DNA from 3 places in the Citrobacter sp. RHB25-C09 genome. Region 2 is predicted to be linked to each of the others. Evidence: predicted binding sites of a transcription regulator. Region 2 holds the regulator's gene; each other region holds the start of a gene.

Region 1 (2,251 bases), 1.9 Mb from region 2:
TTCCGCCAGTGCGCGCAACAAGCCTGCGACGCTCACTACCGGTCTGGTGATTCTGATCCCTGAGTACCTGAGCGCGGGCGAGAAAATCCGCATTCATATCGAAGAACGTCGTTATATGGGACGCGCGGATTAATTATCCGGCAGGGAAAACAGTGCCGGATGGCGGCGTTTTCAACGCCTTATCCGGCCTACTGCTACTTCCCCGTAGGCCCGATAAGCAACGCGCCATCGGGCATTTATCCTGAAGCTAGAGCAAATCGCGGAACTGGGTCATTTTCAGCGCCAGTTCAACACCGCGTACCTCAGCCAGCCCTTTCAGACGACCTATTGCCGAATATCCCGGATTGGTTTTCTTGTGCAGATCGTCCAGCATCTGGTGCCCATGATCCGGACGCATCGGGATCGGGCGCAAATCGCCCGCGTTCTTGCGACGCTGCTCTTCCGCCAGAATAGCCGTCACCACCGCCACCATATCCACATCGCCCTGCAAATGAGCGCCTTCGTGGAAGGTTTTCGGGTTCTCTTCCCGGCAGGTTGAACGCAGATGGGTAAAGTGAATACGATCGCCAAAGGTTTCGATCATTTTCACCAGGTCGTTATCCGCGCGCACCCCGTAAGAACCGGTACACATGGTGAAGCCGTTATGAATACTGTCGACCGTTTCTTTAAGCCACTGCATATCTTCAATGGTCGATACAATGCGCGGCAGCCCCAGAATCGGGCGCGGCGGATCGTCCGGATGAACGGCCAGGCGCACACCAACCTCTTCCGCAACAGGCACAATGGCTCGCAGGAACACGGCCATATTGTCGCGTAAATCGTCTTTGCTGATGCCGTCATACTCTGCCAGACGCGCACGGAACTGATCGAGGGTGTAGCCCTCCTCCGCGCCCGGTAGCCCGGCAATAATGTTGCGGGTGAGCTTTTCAATCTCTTGAGCACTCATCGCATTAAAATAGGCCTGCGCCTGACGCTGCTCTTCCTCACTGTAATCCGCTTCGGCACCCGCACGCTTCAGGATATGTAACTCAAACGCGGCGAAGGCGATTTGATCAAACCGCAGCGCTCTGGAGCCGTCCGGCATTTCGTATTCAAGATCGGTACGCGTCCAGTCGAGGATCGGCATAAAGTTGTAGCAGACGGTATCAATGCCGCAGGTCGCCAGGTTACGAATACTCTGCTGATAGTTGGCAATCCATGTCTGATACTGCCCGGAGCGGGTTTTGATATCTTCATGTACCGGGATGCTTTCAACCACCGACCAGGTGAGGCCTTTTTCAGCCAGAACCGCCTGACGCTTTTTGATCTCTTCCACTGGCCACACTTCGCCATTGGGAATGTGGTGCAATGCCGTCACAACACCCGTTGCGCCAGCCTGACGCACGTCATCAAGGGAAACTGGATCGTTCGGTCCGTACCAACGCCAGGTTTGTTCCATTGCTTCACCTCACAAGTTGTTATACCAAATTAATGTTGCCACATGACGACTACCATACAGGCTTCTCAATGAGGATCAACAAACGCCCAATGGTTGGTTGATCCAGCTCACATTAACCGGATAAACACGGCTTACCAATTTTATTTGCTGTCATATAACTTTACACTGAGCTTGTTAATTTATCGTTAATCAGGTGTATGGAAAATGACTACAATTGCCTCAGCAACGCTGCCGAAAACCGTGCAAACGCCCCGCTACGATCGACAAAAACTCCAGACCCGAATCGTGCATTTTGGCTTTGGCGCCTTCCATCGCGCACATCAGGCGTTACTGACTGACCGGGTACTGAATACTCAGGGTGGTGACTGGGGAATCGGTGAAATAAGCCTTTTCAGCGGCGATACGCTGATGAGCCAACTGCGCAAGCAGGACCATTTATACACCGTTCTGGAAAAAGGGGCCGATGGCAATCAGGCAATTATAGTCGGTGCGGTCAATGAATGTCTGAATGCAAAACTCGACTCACTGGCGGCGATTATCGAAAAGTTCTGCGAGCCGCAGGTGGCCATCGTCTCGTTGACCATTACCGAGAAGGGTTACTGTATTGACCCCGCCACCGGGATGCTCGATGTGGGTAATCCACGTATTGTTCATGACCTCGAGACGCCCGAAGCGCCGCATTCTGCCCCCGGTATTCTGGTTGAGGCGCTGTCGCGCAGACATCTGCGGGGTTTACCTCCGTTTACCGTTCTCTCCTGCGATAACATACCTGACAACGGACATGTTGTGAAAAACGCGGTTCTGGGCATGGCC
Region 2 (2,251 bases):
TAACACCCGCAGACGGGCTGCGATAACCTGCGCGTTCCAGCGGATGACCTGTTCCGCATGGCTGCGTTCGACCAGCTTCTGTACCTCCTCCGGCTGATGCAGACTGACCGAGATATGCTCCTGCAGATCAAGTGCTTCCTGAAATGCGCGCAGCATTCGCTTGTAGTCATTATTGCGATGCGCGGAAAGCATATGCATTTGCTGATAGCACTGGGTAATCAGATCGACGGCTTTCTGTTGCCGGGCCAGCAGCGGCGGCAGGGCTTTTTCCGGATCGGTATGCTGTGTCAGCATGCTGTATTTCGCTTCACAATAATCGGCGAGTTCACGGTATAGCAGGCTAAGCGACTCACGTAGGGGTTGTTCACGCCATAGCCAGAGCCAGAACCAGTTGAACAATCCGTACCATAAGGTGCCCAGGGCATAGATGAGCAGTGGTTCCCAGACCGGCATATTCCCGGCCAGACTCAGCGTGAAAATCGCGGCGATCAGCGACGCCGGAAGCAGCCTGGCGTGGAGCGCGCTTAACTCTGCCGTGACGCCGAGAGTCAGCGTTAGCCCGGTCAGGATCAACGGCAGGGGGACGTCCTGAAACAACAGCAGTTGCATCACCAGACTGCATCCGGCAAACAGCGATGCGCCAATGATCAGACGTTTGAAGAAGCGCTTATGTGGAGTGTCGAGCCCGGCGATATTGCAGCAGGCGGGGACGAGAGCAAAGAGTAAGCCCAGATGTAACTGACCAATGAACAGCCCGATGCCCACAGGTAAACACAACACCAACGTTTGGCGTAGTGCGTAGTTGATCTCCGGGTGATAAATCAGTCTGCGCCACATGGGTAAAACAAAAAACGGCGCGCTACACAGTAACGCACCGTTTCGACGGAATTAACGTGTACCGTAAACGACGATAGTCTTACCGTGTGCGGAGATCAGATTCTGATCTTCCAGCATTTTCAGGATACGACCAACGGTTTCACGAGAGCAGCCAACGATTTGACCAATCTCCTGGCGAGTGATTTTGATCTGCATGCCATCCGGGTGAGTCATCGCATCTGGTTGTTTCGCCAGGTTCAGCAGAGTCTGGGCGATACGACCGGTTACGTCGAGGAAAGCCAGGTTACCGACTTTTTCAGATGTAACTTGCAGACGACGAGCCATCTGAGAAGACAGGCGCATCAGAATATCCGGGTTTACCTGAATCAACTGGCGGAATTTTTTGTAGGAAATCTCAGCCACTTCACATGCTGTTTTAGCACGTACCCATGCGCTACGTTCCTGGCCTTCTTCAAACAGGCCCAATTCGCCAATAAAATCACCCTGATTCAGATAAGAAAGGATCATTTCTTTCCCTTCCTCATCTTTAATCAACACAGCCACTGAGCCTTTAACGATGTAGTACAACGTTTCCGCTTTTTCACCCTGGTGAATCAGCGTGCTCTTCGACGGGTACTTATGAATGTGGCAATGAGACAAGAACCATTCGAGAGTCGGGTCTGTTTGCGGTTTGCCAAGCACCATGCGCGATTATCCTCTGTTATAAGCTGTCTCCAGAGTCAGAAAAAGTCGCTGCTCTGGGTTTGCAAAAAAATGCTTCCCGAATCCTGGGAAGAGGCCGACAAAAACGAACTTCAGCCTGTAAATTGATGTCCTCTGCATACATGTGGTACGTCAATATATTACTGTAGCATCCTGACTGTTTTAGCATAGCTTTAGCCGTGTGTCTCCTGGTGTCTCGCTTCAGCATGACGCAGGTCGCCTTCCGTTGCGAGAATTGTTATGTGCGCGTAATCTGTAAGGAAAATTAACGCACTGGAGTTAAAAATTATGCAAGCGCGTGTTAAATGGGTTGAGGGTTTAACCTTCCTTGGGGAGTCCGCTTCCGGGCACCAGATTTTGATGGACGGTAATTCAGGTGACAAAGCCCCCAGTCCGATGGAAATGGTGCTGATGGCGGCGGGGGGATGTAGCGCGATTGATGTCGTTTCTATCCTGCAGAAAGGCCGTCAGGATGTGACCAACTGTGAAGTCAAACTGACGTCTGAACGTCGTGAAGAAGCACCACGCCTGTTCACCCATATTAATCTGCACTTTATTGTGACCGGCAATGAGCTGAAAGATGCCGCCGTCGCACGTGCGGTGGATCTCTCTGCGGAGAAGTATTGTTCTGTGGCGCTGATGCTGGAAAAAGCCGTCAACATTACCCATTCGTATGAAGTGATTGCGGCGTAATGGTCAGTGCCTGATGGCG
Region 3 (2,251 bases), 360 kb from region 2:
ACGCGTTTACCAGCAAGATCCAGATCGGTCATCTTGATTACAGACATGGTGAATCCTCTCGTTGATTCTTAAAGTTTTGCAAGCGCTTACGCGCTTTACCTGAAACCAATAGCAGCCATCGCTAACGTGGTGTCGAGCATTCTGTTAGCGAAGCCCCATTCATTGTCGCACCAGACCAGCGTCTTAATGAGGTGCGCACCACTGACCCGCGTCTGAGTACCATCCACAATGGCGCTATGCGGGTCGTGATTAAAATCTACTGAGACCAACGGCAATTCCGTATAGTCAACTATACCATGAAATGCACCTTGTGCCGCTTTTTGCAGCAACTGGTTGACTTCATTAGCTTTTACGGGTTTCTTCACCGTAACACTTAAGTCAATTGCGGTGACGTTAATCGTCGGCACACGCACCGCAATCGCTTCAAAGCGATCGTTAAACTGCGGGAAAATTCGGGTGATCCCCGCCGCCAGTTTGGTATCAACCGGAATGATCGACTGGCTCGCCGCACGCGTACGGCGCAGATCCGGATGATAGGCATCGATGACCTGCTGATCGTGCATCGCGGAGTGAATGGTAGTCACCGTACCGGACTCAATGCCATAGGCATCATCCAATAATTTGATGACGGGAATGATGCAGTTCGTGGTGCAGGAGGCGTTGGAGACGATACGGTGCTCTGCGCGTAGCAGATCCTGGTTAACGCCAAACACTACGGTGGCATCAAGATCATTACTGCCGGGATGGGAAAAGAGCACCTTTTTTGCGCCGGCGGCGAGATGCGCTTCACCGTGTTCGCGGTTGCCGTACACGCCCGTGCAGTCCAGCACCACGTCAACACCCAGTTCTCGCCAGGGTAGCGCTTCAAGTGTCGATTCATGCAGGATGCGAATGGTGTCGTCGCCGACATTCAGTTGCTCGCGTTCCTGACGCACGTCCCAGGCAAAACGCCCATGGCTGGTGTCATATTTCAATAAATGCGCCATGCCCTCAGCATCCGCCAGTTCATTGATTGCCACCACGGTCATTTCCGCCCGACGTCCGGATTCATACAAAGCACGAACCACATTACGTCCGATACGACCAAAGCCATTAATCGCTACGCGTACGGTCATAGATCTCCTGCAAGGCTATCCCGATTCAGATGTGGCTGACAGAGTAATCCAGCGCAACGTTCAGGGAAACCTTACCTATCGCAAACTGCGACTGATTGATTATTTGTCGAACATTTAATCGACTGAAACGCTTCAGCTAGAGTAAGCGAAACGGTGAATAAAAGGAATGTTTGTCCAGATGGATTCGCGAATTTTCTGACTTACATCACATTTTACCCCGTATATCGGGGCGGAATTATTCCAGTGTGTCGTAATAATCATCACGGCATAACTGGAATAATTTGCCTTCAGGAGAGGCGGTATTCCCCTTCAGCGTTCATTTGCAGAGTCAGGTCCGCAGGACGGCTCTGCGTCAGGACACGCTCGACGTTTGGCCCGTCAGTACGGGTATAAAAGGCCTCCGCGTCGGCAAGCGAAAGGCCACCGGCCAGCTTGCGGTTGATCAGTCGTGTGCGAAGGGCATCCGCCGGGGCGCGAATAAACAGTGAGAAATCGCAGAATTCAGCCAGCGTCCGCCACCGTTCATCGTCCCGCAGGAGCCAGTTCCCTTCAACTATGACCATCGGCGCGGTCACCACAATGGCGTCTTCCACCGGATCGTGCTTTTGTCTGTCATATTGCGGCCAGCGGCTTTGCCCCTCTCGCAGTTGTCGCAGGTTTTGCGCGAGCTTGTCGACGTCAAAGGTTTCCGGCGCGCCTTTATACGCGCGCAGACCGTGTGCCTCCAGCCAGACGTTGTAATGGTGGAAGCCGTCCATCGGCAGCGTTTGGATTTCTGGAAGATTGCTATCCTGCCGGGAAAGATATTCCCAGAAGGTGGTCAGCGTAGATTTTCCCGTACCGGGCGGCGCGCTGAGAAACACTATTGTGCGCCGTTCTGGATGCGCATGGTGGAATGCCGCTAAACGATGCAATAACGGTTTATGGACGTTTTCTATTTCTTCATCACGATAATACGCTTCAACCTGCAACCCATTCACTGTCAGTCCGATTTTCACGGCGTTAATTCCTTTAAAATTGACGTTATCGCCAGCGTCATTGCCGTCTTGACCATTCCGGTAAAGCGAACTTCAGACCACGCGGCAAAATCGGCGAATTTCATCGACTCCAGCGCGCCATATAAAGTGGCATTACGG

Evidence for each region. Region 2 encodes CRP, which controls carbon source genes, mostly activating them, when cyclic AMP is high. Its sites were predicted from a motif close to ATGTGANNNNNNTCACAT; they were not measured.
Region 1: a site for CRP is predicted at 1,534-1,551, ahead of uxuA (mannonate dehydratase). Genes of this name have one in related genera too.
Region 3: a site for CRP is predicted at 1,309-1,326, ahead of epd (erythrose-4-phosphate dehydrogenase). Genes of this name have one in related genera too.

What each region holds. Positions count from the first base shown of each region.
Region 1 is NZ_CP057483.1:2,848,125-2,850,375, forward strand. Features, by position in the region: gene yeiP (elongation factor P-like protein YeiP) at 1-133, shown strand, start outside; gene uxuA (mannonate dehydratase) at 248-1,438, opposite strand; gene HVY19_RS13315 (mannitol dehydrogenase family protein) at 1,643-2,251, shown strand, end outside.
Region 2 is NZ_CP057483.1:381,926-384,176, forward strand. Features, by position in the region: gene HVY19_RS01700 (YccS/YhfK family putative transporter) at 1-837, opposite strand, end outside; gene crp (cAMP-activated global transcriptional regulator CRP) at 889-1,521, opposite strand; gene HVY19_RS01710 (OsmC family protein) at 1,828-2,232, shown strand.
Region 3 is NZ_CP057483.1:740,891-743,141, reverse strand. Features, by position in the region: gene pgk (phosphoglycerate kinase) at 1-47, opposite strand, end outside; gene epd (erythrose-4-phosphate dehydrogenase) at 96-1,115, opposite strand; gene HVY19_RS03570 (nucleoside/nucleotide kinase family protein) at 1,403-2,113, opposite strand; gene HVY19_RS03565 (MltR family transcriptional regulator) at 2,110-2,251, opposite strand, start outside.